4 regions of the Streptomyces sp. MNU89 genome follow, and region 1 is predicted to be linked to each of the others. Evidence: riboswitches for the same ligand, from Rfam matches in the RefSeq annotation. Region 1 holds a riboswitch; each other region holds the start of a gene.
The links. Region 1 has a riboswitch for cobalamin ahead of E4N63_RS10540 (ribonucleoside-diphosphate reductase subunit alpha). Riboswitches for the same ligand answer to the same signal wherever they lie in the genome.
Positions count from the first base shown of each region.

Region 2: it holds a riboswitch for cobalamin, as region 1 does, so the genes downstream of both, cbiE (precorrin-6y C5,15-methyltransferase (decarboxylating) subunit CbiE) here and E4N63_RS10540 (ribonucleoside-diphosphate reductase subunit alpha) in region 1, are expected to answer to the same signal.
Region 3: it holds a riboswitch for cobalamin, as region 1 does, so the genes downstream of both, E4N63_RS07815 (ABC transporter substrate-binding protein) here and E4N63_RS10540 (ribonucleoside-diphosphate reductase subunit alpha) in region 1, are expected to answer to the same signal.
Region 4: it holds a riboswitch for cobalamin, as region 1 does, so the genes downstream of both, E4N63_RS00825 (energy-coupling factor ABC transporter permease) here and E4N63_RS10540 (ribonucleoside-diphosphate reductase subunit alpha) in region 1, are expected to answer to the same signal.

Region 1 covers NZ_JAJKLL010000001.1:2,492,012-2,496,194, reverse strand. Annotated here, with positions in the region: gene E4N63_RS10540 (ribonucleoside-diphosphate reductase subunit alpha) at 1-1,805, opposite strand, end outside; cobalamin riboswitch at 1,950-2,082, opposite strand; gene E4N63_RS10535 (YbdD/YjiX family protein) at 2,365-2,565, opposite strand; gene E4N63_RS10530 (carbon starvation CstA family protein) at 2,562-4,183, opposite strand, start outside.
Region 2 covers NZ_JAJKLL010000001.1:767,723-771,905, forward strand. Annotated here, with positions in the region: gene cobM (precorrin-4 C(11)-methyltransferase) at 1-297, opposite strand, end outside; gene cbiE (precorrin-6y C5,15-methyltransferase (decarboxylating) subunit CbiE) at 392-1,750, opposite strand; cobalamin riboswitch at 1,806-1,931, opposite strand; gene E4N63_RS03355 (ATP-binding protein) at 2,420-4,066, shown strand; gene E4N63_RS03360 (roadblock/LC7 domain-containing protein) at 4,091-4,183, shown strand, end outside.
Region 3 covers NZ_JAJKLL010000001.1:1,827,646-1,831,828, forward strand. Annotated here, with positions in the region: gene E4N63_RS07795 (aldo/keto reductase) at 1-28, shown strand, start outside; gene E4N63_RS07800 ((2Fe-2S) ferredoxin domain-containing protein) at 267-632, opposite strand; cobalamin riboswitch at 732-855, opposite strand; partial or broken gene E4N63_RS07805 (hypothetical protein) at 909-1,460, opposite strand; gene E4N63_RS07810 (hypothetical protein) at 1,422-1,568, shown strand; cobalamin riboswitch at 1,623-1,807, shown strand; gene E4N63_RS07815 (ABC transporter substrate-binding protein) at 1,837-2,880, shown strand; gene E4N63_RS07820 (FecCD family ABC transporter permease) at 2,877-3,992, shown strand; gene E4N63_RS07825 (ABC transporter ATP-binding protein) at 3,989-4,183, shown strand, end outside.
Region 4 covers NZ_JAJKLL010000001.1:173,459-177,641, reverse strand. Annotated here, with positions in the region: gene E4N63_RS00840 (hypothetical protein) at 1-790, shown strand, start outside; gene E4N63_RS00835 (SH3 domain-containing protein) at 916-1,329, shown strand; gene E4N63_RS00830 (hypothetical protein) at 1,463-1,663, opposite strand; cobalamin riboswitch at 1,897-2,089, shown strand; gene E4N63_RS00825 (energy-coupling factor ABC transporter permease) at 2,118-2,825, shown strand; gene E4N63_RS00820 (energy-coupling factor ABC transporter substrate-binding protein) at 2,822-3,352, shown strand; gene cbiQ (cobalt ECF transporter T component CbiQ) at 3,359-4,108, shown strand; gene E4N63_RS00810 (transposase) at 4,144-4,183, opposite strand, start outside.

The DNA of each region.
Region 1 (4,183 bases):
TCCGGCCACCGGGGCCGGACGCCGTAGTGGTCGGGGTGGAGCACGCCGCGCGAGGCGCGGGTGGAGGACCAGGCCGGGTGCGGACCGTGCCGTCCGGCGAGATCGCAGGAGGTCTCGTAGGCCGCGAGCATGATCCGCTCGGAGATCTCGGTGGAGAGCCGGGCCGCCGCGGGGGAGTCGAACGGCAGCCGCAGCCGGAAGAAGACGTCCTGCAGCCCCATCACCCCGAGTCCGACCGGGCGCCAGCGCCGGTTGGAGGCGGCGGCCTGCGGGGTGGGGTAGAAGTTGATGTCCACGACCCGGTCGAGGAAGGCCACGGCGGTGCGGACGGTGGCGTCCAGCCGCTCCCAGTCCATCGCCTCCGCCACCGCGGCCTCACCGGTACCGGCGTCCGCCGCGACATGGGCCGCGAGGTTGACCGACCCGAGATTGCAGACGGCGGTCTCCCCGTCGTCCGTGACCTCCAGGATCTCGGTGCAGAGATTCGAGGAGTGGACGACCTTGCCGGGCTCGGCGGTCTGGTTCGCGGTCCGGTTGGCGGCGTCCTTGAACGTCATCCAGCCGTTGCCGGTCTGCGCGAGCGTGCGCATCATCCGGGCGTACAACTGCCGTGCGGGCAGCCGCCGGACGGCGAGCCCGGCCTCCTCGGCCCGGCGGTAGGCCGCGTCGAACTCGGCGCCCCACAGGTCCGGCAGCGCGGGCACGTCGGAGGGGGAGAAGAGCGACCACTCGGCGTCGGCCTCCACCCGGCGCATGAACTCGTCCGGGATCCAGTTGGCCAGATTGAGATTGTGCGTGCGGCGGGCCTCCTCGCCGGTGTTGTCCCGCAGCTCCAGGAACTCCTCGATGTCGGCGTGCCAGGGCTCCAGGTAGACGCAGGCCGCTCCCTTCCGCCGGCCGCCCTGGTTGACGGCGGCGACGGAGGAGTCGAGCGTGCGCAGGAAGGGGACGATCCCGCCGGAGTGGCCGTTGGTGCCGCGGATCAGGGCGCCCCGGGAGCGGATCCGGCTGAACGGCAGGCCGATGCCGCCCGCGTGCTTGGAGAGCCGGGCGACCTGGTGGTAGCGCTCGTAGAGGGAGTCCAGCTCGTCGAGCGGGGAGTCCAGCAGATAGCAGGAGGACATCTGCGGGTGCCGGGTGCCGGAGTTGAAGAGGGTGGGGGAGCTGGGGAGGTAGTCCAGGCGGCTCATCAGCCGGTGGAGCGAGGCGACCTCGTCCACGGCCGCGGGCGAGTCGTCCGCGGCCAGCCCGCAGGCAACCCGGAGCAGGAAGTACTGCGGGGTCTCGATGACCTGCCGGCTCACCGGATGGCGCAGCAGGTAGCGGCTGTGCAGGGTCCGCAGCCCGAAGTAGCCGAAGCGGTCGTCGGCGCCGTCGGCGAGCGACATCTCCACCAGGGTGTTCAGCCGCGCCGCGTGCTCGCGTACGAAGGCGGCGGTGCGGTCGGCGATCAGGCCTTCCCGGTGGCCGGCCGCGATCGAGTCCGGGAAGGAGACCGCGCCCTGGCCGGCCGCCTCGTCCGCGATGGCACGGCTGAGGAGCCGGGCCGCCAGTCGCGAGTACACCGGGTCCTCGGAGATCAGCCCGGCCGCGGCCTCCGTCGCGAGCTCGCGCAACGCGGCCTCGTCCGCGCCGGGTTCGCGGCCGCGCAGCACGGCGGCGGCCACCCGGCCCGGGTCGGCGGCGGGCAGATCGGCCGTCAGCCCGGTGAGGAGGCGCAGCAGCGCGGTACCGGGGGCGTCCCGGCCGGCGGTCGCTGTGCCGCCGCTGTCGGCTGATGCGGGATCGGCGGGCGCGATGGTCACGGAGAACTCTCCCTCGCTCGGCAGGGCCGCGGTGACGGAGCGCGGGGCGCGTGCGGTCCCCGTGCGCCCGGAGGGGGCAGGAGACAGCGCGACGTCCACCGGCCCAATCCCCGGAGCCCGGACGGAATCGACGCCGGCTCGGTCGAGCCGGACGTGGCCGACGGCAGGCGCTCGGACTCGAAGGCAGGCGAAAGCCGCCTTCACACCGTTGCGGGACAGTTCAGGATTCGCACCGGATTCCCCTGGCGCGTCAGCGAGCATGAGCATACATCTTGTGTCGCTTTCCGCGAGCGGCACTAGATGTTGTGTATCCCGGCGCACGGGGGCGCTTTGCAGGGGAACACGTCCGAGGCCGCCCCCGGAGCGCGCGGTGAGCGGGAACCGGGCCGCCGGGAAGGGCGGGTGTTCCCATTCGGGATCCCGGAAAAGTCCTCCGCGCACCGGAGCGGCGTGCGGCCGGCAGCCCGGGGCGCACCCCGGCGCGCCCGGGCACGCCGATGGCCCCGGCGCGGGGCCGGGGCCATCGGGCGGTTCGGGCGGTTCGGCCGGAGCGGGGGCGTCAGCAGCAGCGGAAGCCCTCGCGGGGGTCGGCCTCACGGCCGTCCACGCGCTGCTTCTCGAACTCGCGGCGGCTCAACACCTTTGCGTCCGGATCACACTTCCGTGCGTGGGCGACGTACCGGTCGTAGGTGGCCTCCCCGGTCGCCTCCCGCCAGAGGAAGCGGATCCTGGCGGCCTTCTCCCTCAGCGCGGGGCTCACGAGGAACTCCCCGTGCCGGTGCTCTCCTTGCCGTCCGCGCCGGCACCGGCCGCGACGAGTTCGGCCTTCTCCTCCTTGGTGAGCCACAGGGCGGCCGGGGCCACGAGCTTCGACTCCACGTAGGGCACCTCCTCCAGTTTGGCCTGCGCGGGATTGCGGATCGCCTTGACGCATACCCGCCCGGCGTCGACGAGCACCACGACGACCAGCAGGAGGAAGAGGACGGAGAGGACGCCGTCCACCGTCGCGTTGGTGACGACGGTGTGCATGTCGCCCATGTCCTTGGCGGGCGGCAGCACCTTGCCGTCCTCGATGGCCTCCTGGTATATGGAGCGCTGTGTGAAGAAGCCGATCTTCGGGTCACCCGAGAAGATCTTCTGCCAGCTCGCCGTGAAGGTCACCACGACGTCCCAGGCCAGCGGGATACCGGTGACCCAGGCCCACTTGAGCCGTCCGGACTTGATGAGCAGCGTGGTGGCGACGGCCAGCGCGACGGCCGCCAGCAGCTGGTTGGCGATACCGAACAGCGGGAAGAGCTGGTAGATGCCGCCCAGCGGGTCGTGGACGCCGACCCAGAGGAAGTAGCCCCAGAGGCCGACGACGACCGCGCTCGCGATCCAGGCACCCGGCTTCCAGCTGACGTCCCGGAAGGGCTTGTAGACGTTGCCGAGCATGTCCTGGAGCATGAACCGGCCGACGCGGGTACCGGCGTCCACCGTGGTGAGGATGAACAGCGCCTCGAACATGATGGCGAAGTGGTACCAGAAGGCCTTCATCCCGGCGCCGCCGAAGACCGAGGAGAAGATCTCCGCCATACCGACGGCCAGTGTCGGGGCGCCGCCGGTCCGCGACAGCAGGGAGTCCTCCTCCACCGCCGCGGCGGCCGCGGCCAGATCACCGGGGGAGATGGTGTAGCCGAGGTTCGCGACCGCCTCGGAGGCGGACTGCACCGAGTCGCCGATCAGGCCGGCCGGTGAGTTCATCGCGAAGTAGAGGCCGGGGTCGATGATGGACGCGGCCACCAGGGCCATGATCGCCACGAAGGACTCCATCAGCATGGAGCCGTAGCCGATCATGCGGACCTGGGTCTCCTTCTGGATCATCTTCGGGGTGGTGCCCGAGGAGACCAGGGCGTGGAAGCCGGAGAGCGCGCCGCAGGCGATGGTGATGAAGACGAACGGGAAGAGCGAGCCGGCGAAGACCGGTCCGGCGCCCGAGCTCGCGAACTCGGTGACCGCGGGCATCTTCAGGGTCGGCAGGGCGAACGCCACCCCGAGGGCCAGCAGGACGATCGTGCCGATCTTCATGAAGGTGGACAGGTAGTCACGCGGGGCCAGCAGCATCCACACCGGCAGGACCGAGGCGAAGAAGCCGTAGACCACGAGCCAGATCACCAGGGTGCCGGGCTGCAGGGTGAAGGTCTCCGCCCACGAGGACTCGGCGACCCAGCTGCCGGAGATGATCGCGAGCAGCAGCAGCGCCACACCGATGACCGACACCTCGGTCACCCGGCCCGGGCGCAGCACCCGCAGGTAGAAGCCCATGAAGAAGGCGATCGGGATCGTCATCGCGATGGAGAAGGTGCCCCACGGCGAGTGCGCCAGGGCGTTGACGACGA
Region 2 (4,183 bases), 1.7 Mb from region 1:
CGCGTCCAGCCGCCGCATCTGCTCCGCGACCGCGCTGAACACCGAGGGGTCCCCGGAGTGCAGCCGGGCCACGTCGTGGCCCGCGCGGTGCGCGTCCGCCAGCTCCGCCGTGATCTGGTCCAGGTTCAGCCGCGCCGTGTCCACGAGCCGCGCGTCCGGCGGGCAGGCGGCGAGCAGTTCGCGCGGCACCAGGCTGCCCGCGTACAGGCAGACGGCGCACGACTCCAGCAGCCGCTGCCCGCGCACGGTGATCAGGTCGGCGGCGCCGGGACCGGCACCGATGAAGTACACCGTCATCGTTCTTCTCCTCGGTCCGGCCTCCCGGCCGGCATGCGCTCCGCGGACGCCGGCCCCGCCGGTGGCCGCCCTGCTGACGTTCGGTCCGCCCGCGTCACTCCGCCGGCGCCCGCTGTTCCTCCGCCCGCTGTTCCTCCGGCCCCCGCTTCCCCGGCTTGGTCACCGCCCACTGCGTGACCGGCATCGCCTGCCGCCAGCCGGTGAACCCGCCGACCGGTACGGCGCGGGAGACGGCGATCCGCACCAGCTCCCCGCCGTGCCGGCGGTACCACTCCGCCAGCAGTGCCTCGGACTCCAGCGTCACCGTGTTGGCGACCAGCCGCCCTCCGGCGGGCAGCGCCGCCCAGCACGCCTCCAGCAGTCCGGGGGCGGTGAGCCCGCCACCGACGAACACCGCGTCGGGCGGCCCGAGTCCGGTCCCCCGCCCGTCCGCGGGTCTTCCGTCCGCGGGCCCGTCCGCGAGTCCGTCCAGGGCCTCCGGGGCGGCCCCGGTGACCACCCGCAGCGCGGGCACCCCGAGCCGCTCCGCGTTACGCCGGATGCGCGCGGCCCGTACGGGGTCGCGCTCCACGCTCACCGCGCGGCAGCCGCGTCCGGCGCGCATCCACTCGACCGCGATGCTGCCGGAGCCGCCGCCGATGTCCCACAGCAGTTCGCCCGGTGCCGGGGCGAGCGCGGCCAGCGTGGCCGCCCGCACACGGCGCTTGGTGAGCTGCCCGTCGTGCTCGTACGCCTCGTCCGGGAGCCCCGGGACCGCGGACAGCCGGTGGCCGCCCGGCCCGGGCCGGCACTCGACGGCGACGACGTTCAGCGGATCGCCCGGCGGATGCGGCCAGCCGGCGGCGGTGCCCTCGAACCGGCGTTCCCGCGCGCCGCCGCCCAGCTGTTCGAGCACGGTCATCCGGCTCGGCCCGTAGCCGCGGTCGCACAGCAGTGCCGCCACCTCACCCGGGGTCCCGGCGCCCGCGCTCAGGACGAGCAGCCGCCGGCGCGCGTGCAGGGCGGCGGCCAGAGCGGCGGCGGGCCGGCCCACCAGGCTGACCACCTCGGTGTCCTCCACCGCCCAGCCCAGCCGGGCACAGGCGTACGACACCGAGGAGGCGTGGGGCAGCACCCGCAGCCGCTCCGCGCCGACGGCCGCGGCCAGGGTCCGCCCGATGCCGTGGAACATCGGGTCGCCGCTGGCCAGGACGGCCACCCGCCGCCCGGCGTGCTCGGCGAGCAGCCGGGGCACGGCGGGGCGCAGCGGTGACGGCCAGGGCACCCGTTCCGCCGTGCAGCCGGGCGGCAGCAGGGCGAGCTGGCGGGGGCCGCCGATGACGGTCCCGGCGCGGTGCAGCGCCTCCCGGGCGTCCCGCCCGAGCCCGTCCCAGCCGTCGGCGCCGATGCCGACCACGGTGACGGTGTCCGGCGTGCGGCCCGCGCCGGGGCACGGCACGTCGTCGTCGCTCATCGCGAACCTCTTCCTGGGGTGTCCTCGCCCCGGGTGCGGCGGATCGGCGACGGGCCAGTCTCCTGGCTGCCGGATCGGCGCTCGCCCCGGCCTTCCGGCCCGCGGGGGCCGTGGCTCGGATGGGGTTCGCTCCCCGGTCACAGTGGCGGGACCGCGCCGGATTCGCACCGGCTTCCTGGTTCCCGTCGCCTCGTTGGGCAGCATCCTCCCGCATCGGTGCGGGCGGGTGTGCGACGGCCTCCGTTCTTCTGTGCGACACCCGCTCTGAGCTGCGATATTAAGAAATGCATGGCTTATACATGGGTCTATGCTCCGTCCCGTGGACCCGAGACTCCCGCCGTTCCGGCCTCCCTCCCCGCCCGTTTCCCGGCCACGGGCGCCCGCGTCGGCCCGGCCGGGCCTGCCCGGCGTACCCCTCGAATCGATGTGCCCGGTGCCGTACCGCGCACAACGGGCCCGCGGCGGCGGCCCCGGCCGGTAGAAAGAGGGCCGCGGAGCGCCGCCCGGCGGCTCCGGGCCCCGCCGTCCGCGGCACGGCGGCGCCCGGACGCCAGGACGGCCGGGCGGCCGGACGACGCGGCCGCCGCCCGGCGGCAGACCTCATACCGGGGGCCTCGCCCCGCGTGCGGGCCTCCGTCATCCGCCGTCCGTCCCTTCCCAAGGTGTGCCATGGTTCGACCCTCGATCGCTTCCTCCACGTTCCGCCGCCGCTTCGTCCGCCCGGCCGCGATGCTCCTGGCCGCCGTCGCGGTCACGGACCCGTGGGCGCTGGGCGGGGTGGGCGCCGGCTGGGCCGTGGCCTGCCACGTCCTCACCGCGGCCCTGCTGGTCGGTCTCTTCGAGCGGCTGCAGAGCGCGCTGCGCGCCTGCGAGCGCGAGACGCTGGCCGCACGGGAGGAGGCCGCACGGCACGACACCGAGTGGCGTGAGTTCTGCACCCACCAGGACGCCCGGCGGGAGGAAACGGTCCGGCACCTCGCCGACGTCCGGCTCCCCGCCGCCCTGGCGGGCGAACCGGTACCGGTCCCGCAGCCCGCGGAGAGCCACCCGGGCACGGCCCGGGAGTACGAGCGGGTGCTGGCGGCCGCCACCGCCGCCGTGCGGACCGTCCGCGAACGGGAGGAGTCGCTGCGCCTGGTCGTCGTGGCCCTCGCCCGCCGGGTGCAGGCGTCCTCGCACCGCATCCAGGAGGAGATGGCCGCCCTGGAGGCCCGCCACTCCGCCCACCCGGACGTCCTGGAGGCGAGCATGCGCGGCGACCACGCCGCCGCGCAGCAGGCCCGGATCGCGCAGAGTCTCGCGGTGCTGTGCGGCGAGTGGCCGGGGCAGCAGTGGCAGAAGCCGCACGCGCTGGTGGACGTGGTTCGCGCGGGGGCCTCCCGGATCGTGTCCTACCAGCGCGTCAAGGTCTGCGGCGACCAGGACATCGCGGCGGTGGCGACCGTCGTGGAACCCCTGGTGCACGTCGTGGCGGAGCTCCTCGCCAACGCCACCCAGTGTGCGCCGCCGACCACCCACGTCGAGGTGACCGTCCGCACCGTGACCCGCGGCGCCGTCATCGAGATCGACGACGCCGGTCTCGGCATGGACGAGTACGCCCTCGAACAGGCGCGGGAGATCGCCGCCGGGCGCCGGCTGCTGGGCTTCGCCGACCTCGGCGAGATCCCGCAGACGGGGCTCGCGGTCGTCGGCCGGTACGCCGAGCGGCACCGGCTCAAGGTCGACCTGCTGCCCTCCCCGTACGGCGGGGTCCGCGCGGTGGTCCTGGTGCCGGGCACCCTGCTGCAGACCCTGGAGCCGCCCGCCGTGCCCGCCTCCCGGCGCCCCTCGGCCGGCGAGACCGCGCACGCCGGGGGCGGCACCGTGCCGGCCGGCGCGACGGCCGTCGCCGGCACCGTCCCCGTACCGCCGTCCGCCGCCACGGGCGGTCCGGGACTGCCCCAGCGGCGCTCCAGCCGCCACCGCGCCGCCGTCCCGCCCCTGTCCGAGCTGACCGGTACCGGAAAGCTGCCCCTCCCCGCCGCCGCCCTCCCCGAGCGGGCCGGGGCCTGGATGGGTGCCCTCTTCGCCGGCAGCCGCGCGGGCACCGCCCGGACACGGGCGGCGGAAACGGAGGACGCGGCGGAGACGAGCGGGACGGCCGGGACGGCGGAAGCGGCCGGGACCGGGGTGGAGACCCCGGAGCCGGGGCCGTCCGCCGCGCCCCGGAGGCCCGTGGCAGCGCGTGGGCGCCTCCGGCCCCGGCGCCGCCCCCGGCCTGCCCGGCCACGACGGCACCCCCGGCCGCGACGGCCGCCCGCACCGCGACGACGATGACGCCGAAGGACACCTCACATGACGATGCATCAGATGAAGAGCCCGGCCGGCCGCGACTGGATGGTGGCGGACGTCGCCTCCGTCTCCGGTGTCCGGCACGTGGTGGTGCTCAGCACC
Region 3 (4,183 bases), 660 kb from region 1:
TCTCTCAGCCGGCTCGGCCCGGGAGTGACCGCGGGCACAGTGCTCACCACACACCGGTGCATGTCCAGGTGCCGTGCTCCCACCGAAGACACCGGCAAGGGCACGGCACCAGACGATTCGCCAGCTGGCCTTTCACCACCGTCAGAGCTGGATCCGGGCCCACCCGTCCGTCGCACGACGGCAAGGTCATCGTCGTCTTCCCCGGCCCGCACCATCCCGCCCGCTGCGTCGTCCCGCTGCCTCTGAGCCGTAGCGCTCGCCGGTGCTCAGGAAGCCGTGCGGCGGCGCGGCGGGGTGAAGGTGTGCAGGTCGAGGATGTCCGGGCGGGACGCGACGCCGGGGCCGCCCGCCCGTACCCAGGCGGCGATGTCCTCCGTCGCGTCCGGGTCGTTGACCAGGCCCAGCCACACCGGACGGGCTCCGGCGGCCCGGCCCGCGGAGGAGGGCTGTACGACGACGACGTTCGCCTGGTCGCACACGTCCAGGCAGGCGGAGATGCGCACAGGCGCCTCGGTACGCAGGCGTGCGGTTTGTGCCGCATGGTCCACACCGGTCACCTTGGCGGTGCCGCAGCAGCAGTCCCGGCACACGACGACCCGGCACGGCACTCCGCCGGCCGGTCGCGCATCCACCTCGGCGCCGAACGCCTCGCCGCCCCTTGTCTCGGGCACGCCGAACCACCCTCTCTCCGGGGAGATCCGCCCCGGTGTCCTTCGAGGAGGCGACGACGTGAGTCTCCTGGCTCTCGGGTCGCAGCTCGCCCCGGCCTTCCCACCCTCACGGGGCCGTGGCACGTACGGGGTTCGCTCACCGATCACAGTGGCGGGACCGCGCCGGATTCGCACCGGCTTCCTCGGACCGTCGTCGCCCTGTCGCCGGTCATCATCCCATCGACCGGCCGGCCCGGATCATTCGGGCTCATGAGCGTGCGGACTCGTAGCGGGCGGCTCGGCCGGGCGTTCCCGGCCGCCGTCGTGGCCGGAGGCCACCACGATGAGCAGCCCCACCACGACGGCCCCGGCGACCATCCGGCCGACGGCCCGCACCAACCAGCCCGGCACCGACACGCCCTCGCGGCGCGTCGGTGCGCCCAGTCGCTCGGCCCGCCGGGCGGGACGCAGCAGGCGCAGCACGGCGACGGGAAGTTGCAGCAGCCCCGGCACGGTGCGCGGCCACTCGCCGTACCAGATTGGTGCCGTACAGCAGGGTGTGCCACACGCTCAGGACGTGGACGACGATGACGAAGTGCGGTGCCAGCGTTCCAGGACCTGCCGGGAGACCGGCAGCCGGGCGGGGCGGGGCCCAGACGGCAACAGGCCGAGCATGACCGTGCCCCGGGCCCACAGCAGACCGGACCGGCCGAACGCCTGGCTGAGCAGGTACATCCAGTACGTGCCGCAGTGTCGCCAAGGTGACCGGGATTGCCGAGGCGACGTCCGCGCGGTCGAGTTGCGGCGGATGTGGAGGAGGCGGGGTTCGGCCGGGTGGAGATCTTCGGTGGCTTCGACGGCCGCCCCTACGACGAGAACGCCGAGCGGCTGGTGCTGCGGGCGGTCCGCGAGGCGTGAGGGCCGGGCAGGGGCGCTCGGGCGGTTTCGCACGCCCTTTTGGCCGCTTCTCGCCAGACCGTAGTATCGGCGGGTCATCACCGCGACGGGAGACAGGAAGCCGGTGCGAGTCCGGCACGGTCCCGCCACTGTGACCGGGGAGTGCACCCCTTTACACGCCACTGCGTCCACGGCGCGGGAAGGCAGGGGGAGGCGTCGATCCGGGAGTCAGGACACTGGCCTGTCGCGGGCCCGATCCGAGGAGCGCGGACTCCCCAGGAGGCTTCACGTGTACGACGGTACGCCCCGTCCCCCGCTGTCCACCTCTGCCCACAAGCGGCATGCCCTGCGTGCGACGGCCGCTGCCGTCGCCCTGTCGGCGGCCCTGCTGACCGCCGGCTGCGGCTCGCCGCAGGACACCGCCGAGGACGCCAAGGCAACGGCCTCGCCGGCCGCGGGCTTCCCCGTCACCGTCGACAACTGCGGTGTGAAGACGACGTACGACAAGCCGCCTTCCCGCGTTGTCACCATCCACCAGCACCCGGCGGAACTCATGCTCGCCCTCGGCCTGCAGGATCGTATGGTCGGCACCGCCTTCCCCGACTCGGCGGTCCTGCCCGAGCTGGAGAAGGACTACAAGGCGATCCCCCAGCTGGCGAGGAAGGAACCGTCGTTCGAGACGATCCTGGAAGCCGAGCCCGACCTCGTCTACGGCGGCTACGGCAGCGCCTTCGCCGAGAACGAGGGCCGCTCCCGCAAGGCGTTCGCCGACGCCGGTATCGACACCCACCTCAACCGCGAATACTGCGGGAAGAGGCGGGTGACGATGAAGGACACCTACGACGAGATCCGCACCATCGGCCGGATCTTCGGCGTCCCGGAGCGGGCCGGCGAACTGATCGCCGACCTCACCGACCGCGTCGACAAGGCCGCCACCAAGGTCGAGGACGAACCCGGGACGCGCGTCTTCGTCTACGACAGCGGCGACAAGACCGCCTTCACCGCGGGCGGCAAGAGCCTGGGCACCGAACTGATCCGGCTGGCCGGCGGCAGGAACGTCTTCGCCGACCTCGACGACGTCTTCGGGGACGTCTCCTGGGAGCAGGTCGTCGCGCGCAAGCCCGAAGTCATCGCCGTCTACGACTACGCCGACGCCGGGAGTGTCGAGCAGAAGAAGAAGTTCCTGCTCTCCCAGCCCGCCCTGAAGGACGTGCCCGCCGTCAGGAACAAGCGGTTCGTCGTCCTGCCGCTGACCGCGACACTGGTCGGCATCCGCTCGGCCCACGCGGTCGAGGACCTGGCCCGCGGTATCCATCCCGAGAGCTTCGCGTGACGGCCCCGGTCGTCGAGGCCGGCACCGAGCAGACCGTGCGACGACGGCGAGAGGGCGACAGGCGGGCGGGCCGGGCCGGTCTCACCGTCACCCTCGTCGTCCTGGCCGTCACCCTGGGGGTCTCCGCCACCGCGGGCTTGGCCATCGGGTCTGTGCAGGTGCCGCCCGGCCAGGTGTGGGGCATCGTGACGCACGCGCTGGGCGCCGACTGGACGGAACCGGACTGGTCGCGGGCGCGGGAGACGATCGTGCTGGACGTACGCGCCCCGCGCGTGCTTCTGGGGGCCGTGGCCGGCGCCGGACTGGCGGTCGTGGGAACCGCTCTACAGGCCCTGATCCGCAACCCGCTCGCCGAGCCCTACCTCCTCGGCGTCTCCTCCGGGGCGTCCCTGGGCGCCGTGGTGGTGATCGTGTTCGGGGTGACGTGGCTCGGGCCGTTGTCGCTGTCGGCTGCCGCCTTCGCGGGCGCGCTCGGCGCGCTGCTGCTCGTGTACACCACCGCCCGCACCGGCGGCCGGATCACCTCAACCCGGCTGGTCCTGTCCGGTGTGGCCGTCGCCGCTGTGCTCACCGCCGTACTGGACCTACTGCTGCTCACCACCGACCGGGGCAACGAGGCCCGCGCGGTCCTCGCCTGGACCCTCGGCGGCCTCGGCGGCGTCAACTGGGACACCCTGTGGCTGCCCGGCGCCGCCTTGGCCCTGGGCATCGCCGTCCTCATGGTCCAGGCCCGCAACCTGAACCTCCTGCTCGCCGGCGAGGAGGCCGCGACCACGATGGGGCTGGACGTGGCACGCTTCCGCGCCCGCATGTTCGTCCTGCTCTCCCTCGTCACCGGCATCCTCGTCGCGGCGTGCGGACCGATCGGCTTCGTCGGCCTGATGCTGCCGCACATCGTCCGCCTCGCCGTCGGCGGCGACCACCGACGCGTCCTGCCGACAGCGGCCCTCGGCGGCGCGGTCTTCCTCATCTGGGCCGACATCGCCGCCCGCGTCGTCGCCGCGCCCATGGAGATCCCCGTCGGCGTGCTCACCGCCCTGTGCGGCGGCCCGTTCTTCCTGTGGCTGATGCGCCGCGACGCCCGCCGGAACACCGACCGAGGAGGGGCATGACCGGCACCGAACTCGTCATCGACACGGTCACCCTCACCGCCGGCGCGCACCGCCTGGTCGAGGACGTCTCCCTGACCGCCCGGCCCGGAGAGGTCATCGGCCTGGTCGGACCGAACGGCAGCGGCAAGTCCAGCCTGCTGCGCGCCGTCTACCGCGTTCTGCGCCCCGCGACCGGCCACGTGGGTGTCGAC
Region 4 (4,183 bases), 2.3 Mb from region 1:
CGCGGCCGTCCTGGTGACGCTGCGTGCCGTGGCGGGGGAGCGGTGGGCGCGCCGGGCCGCGCCGTTCGCCGTGCTCGCCCCGGCGGCGGTGTGGGCGGGCGTCTCCGCGGACGCCTACTTCTCGGCCGTCGCCGCCTGGGGGATCGCCCTGCTCGCTCTGGCGTGCCGTCCGGCGGCACGCCGTCCGGCGGCCACCGCGCTGGCCGCAGGGCTGCTGCTCGGCCTCACCGTCCATCTCTCGTACGGGCTGGTGCTGATGGTGATCCCCGCGACCGCCGTCCTGCTGCACGGCCGGACCGTGCGCCCCCTGCTCCCCGCACTCGCCGGCGTGGCCGCCGTCACCGCCGCGTTCACCGCCGCCGGCTTCTGGTGGTACGAGGGCTACGACCTGCTGGTCACCCGCTACTACCAGGGGGTGGCCCGGATCCGCCCGTACAGCTACTGGTTCTTCGGCAACCTAGCCAACGCCGTGATCATCGCCGGGGCCGCTTCCGTCGCCGGGCTGCGCCGCGCCCTGGCCGGCACCGCCGAGACGGTCCGCCGGCTGCGGTCGGGGCGCTCGCTGGACGCCTGCGGTGTCGTGCTCCTCGCCCTCGCGGGCCTCTGCATGATCGCGGCGGCCGACCTCTCCGGGATGAGCAAGGCCGAGACGGAACGGATCTGGCTGCCCTTCGCCCTCTGGCTCCTCCCGGCCGCCGCCCTCCTCCCGGCCCGCCACCACCGCCGCTGGCTGCTGCTCCAAGCGGCGACAGCGCTCTTTCTCAACCACGTTCTGCTTACGGGTTGGTGACGAGACGTCGCCCGGGTGTTGACCGGTATCGCCCCCGAGGGGGACCTTGCCCCCTTTTTGGTTTCATGCCCGGTGCGAACGGAAAGCGACGCCTTGTCACATTCCTGGCAGAACAGGAGTTGCCCATGTTCCACACGCTCAGGTCCCGCTCCGCGGGACTCGCGGCCGGTGCCGCCGCCTCGGCCGTTCTGGTCGGCGGTTCGCTGCTCGGCGCGACATCCGTCCAGGCCGACTCGCAGAACCATCCGCACAAGCCGTACGGGGTCGTCAAGGCCGGGACGCTCAACGAGCGGCAGTACCCCAGCACCGACTCCTCGGTGGTGGGCCAGCTCCACCGGCATGACAAGGTCGGCATCAAGTGCAAGGTGCGCGCCCAGCTGATCCACGGCGACCCCATCTGGTACCACCTGCGGCACAAGGAAGCCTGGGTGAGCGGGAAGTACGTGCACGTTCACGGTTATGTGAAGTGGTGCAAGGACGTCGACCGTCACCACCACCCGCTGACCAACAGCAGGAAGGCCCGTATGGCGAAGGGGTGACCGCACCTCTTCACACCCGGGTGTGAGAAAGGGCCCGGTCCCGGCGGAGGCAGTCCGCCGGGACCGGGCCCGCCGCCGTTCCGCTGGCCGCCGCGGTGCCGCCCGCGGCTGTCCGCCGCCGGGTCCGCGGCCGTCAGCCGAGGCTCTCCGGCCGTTCCCCCTTGGGTCCGATGCCGCGCGTGGTCCGCGGGCCCCGGCTGCGCATGGACGGGTCCTTCTGGAGGGTCTTGTCCGCCGCCTTGGTGGCCTGCTGGTCGGGCACTCCGCTGTCCTCGGCCTCCTTGCGCAGCTTCGCCCGTTTCCGGTCGTACTTCTTGCTGCCGGGCTCCGGCATGGCCGTCACCTCCTCGGTAGTGCGGGCAGGGCCCGCCGACGCCGGACGGGTATCCGGGGCAAAGAGCGTGAAACGGGGCGGATCCCTCCGGCTGCCGCCCGTTCGAAGGGCGCCGGCGCCCCCGCTGCCCCGGCGCCCCGAACCTCGGAGCCGGGTGCCGCCGTGCTTCCGTGCGCCGTCCGGTGTGGGATGTACCGCAGGGTGATCGGCTTGTCCTCCTCACGCGCGGCGCACTACTGTCACAGGGCCTTGGTGCACGGGAAACCGGTGAAGAACCGGTGCGGCCCTCGCCACTGTGATCGGGAAGTCCGGTTCCACCCTCTGGGAGCCACTGGGATGCCGCGGAGCGCCGCGGCACCCGGGAAGGCGGAGTCCGGGCGGCATGACCCGTAAGCCAGGAGACCGGCCAGGGCGCGTCGTCCATCCACGAGGTGCTGGAGAGGTCCGCTTTCCCATGCATATAGCCGAGGGCTACCTGCCCCCCTGGCACGCGGTCGCCTGGAGCGCCGCCGCCGCCCCCTTCGTTCTCCACGGCGTACGGTCGCTGAGCCGCGAGGTGAGGAAGAATCCGGAGAACACCCTGCTGCTCGGTGCCTCCGGTGCCTTCACCTTCGTCCTGTCCGCGCTGAAGATCCCCTCCGTCACGGGAAGTTGCTCACACCCCACCGGCACCGGGCTCGGTGCCATCCTGTTCCGGCCGCCGGTCATGGCGGTGCTCGGCACCATCACCCTGCTCTTCCAGGCCCTGCTGCTGGCGCACGGCGGGCTCACCACCCTGGGCGCCAACGTCTTCTCCATGGCCGTGGTGGGCCCGTGGGCCGGGTACGCCGCCTACCGGCTGGTGAGGGGACTCGGCGCGCCGCTCGCCGCCGCCGTGTTCGCCGGTGCCTTCACCGCCGATCTGAGCACCTACTGCGTCACCAGTGTCCAGCTCGCTCTGGCGTTCCCGGACCCGGCCACCGGACTGCCCGGTGCCCTGGCCAAGTTCGGCTCCGTCTTCGCCGTCACCCAGATCCCCCTCGCCGTCAGCGAGGGCATCCTCACCGTGCTGGTGATCCGGCTGCTGAGCCAGGCCGACGGGACCATCCTGGCCCGGCTCGGCGTGCGGACGGCCGCCGGCGGCCGCCGGCCGGAGCGGTCCCAGGAGGCGGTGACCCGATGAGCCGGAACACCCGGACCAACCTGCTGCTGCTGGCCGTTGTCGCCGTCCTGGCCGCCCTCCCGCTCGTCCTGGGACTCGGCGACGGCATGGAGGAGCCCTTCACCGGCAGTGACGCGCAGGCCGAGACGGCGGTCGAGGAACTCCGGCCGGGCTACGAACCCTGGTTCGCCCCGCTCTACGAACCCCCGTCGGCGGAAGTGGAGTCGGCGCTCTTCGCCCTCCAGGCCGCGATCGGCGCCGGGGTGCTGGCCTACTGCCTCGGGCTGCGCCGAGGACGCCGGCAGGGGGAGGCACGGGCCGCCGCGAGAACGCCGGGAACGGCCGGTCCCGGCACGGCCGCGGCGGGCAAGGCCGAGACGGCGGGTACCGGGGACTCCGTGGGAGGTGCGGCCCCTGACGCGAGGGCGGCCGCGGAGGCGCCACCGGCCGGCGGGGCCCCGGACGTTGCCGGGGACACCCCGGCGCCCGCGTCCGGCGAACGGGGTGGCGGGGGGCCGTCCGGTCCCGGCGGCCGCCCGGCCGCGTAGTCCCGCGTGCTGCCCATCGACGCGGCGGCGCACAGCAGTTGCTGGCGCCGCCGCCACCCCCTGGACAAGGCGGTCCTCGCCCTCGGCCTGACCGTCCTGGCGGTGAGCCTGCCGCCCTGGCCGGGCGCGCCGCTCATCGCCGCCGCCGCGCTCACCGCACTGCTCGGCCCGGCCCGGGTGCCGCCGCGCCGGCTCTGGCGGGCGTACCGGGTGCCGCTCGGCTTCTGCGTCACCGGCGCGCTGCCGCTCCTCGTCCAACTGGGCGGGGAGCGCGGCCTGCTGTCCCTCGCACCGGACGGCCCCGCGCAGGCCGGGCAGCTGCTGCTGCGCACCTCGGCCGCCTCGCTGGGCGTCCTGCTGTTCGCCTTCACCACACCGCTGTCGGATCTGCTGCCGCGTCTCACCCGGGCCGGCGTGCCCCCCGCCGTGACCGACGTCGCGCTGGTGACCTACCGCATCACCTTCCTGTTGCTGGACACCCTCGCGCAGGTGCGGCAGGCCCAGGCAGCGCGCCTCGGCCACACCACGCGCGCCGCCGCCTGGCGCTCGCTGGCCGGGCAGGGGGCGACGGTCTTCCTGCGCGCCTTCTCGCGCGCCGCGCGGATGCAGGACGGACTCGCGGGCCGCGGCTACGACGGGACGCTCCGTGTCCTCGTCACCGGTGCCCCCGTGTCCCGGCGCTTCGTCACCGGCTCCGTCCTGCTGCTCGCCGCGCTGGCGGCGGCCACCCTCGTCCTCGAAAGGCAGCTGTTTTGACGTCCTCCCCTCCCCGCAGGAAGGGGATTCCTGGCTCAGGCCGCCTCCGGGAGCGGCGCTCCCGCAGGTCTTGTG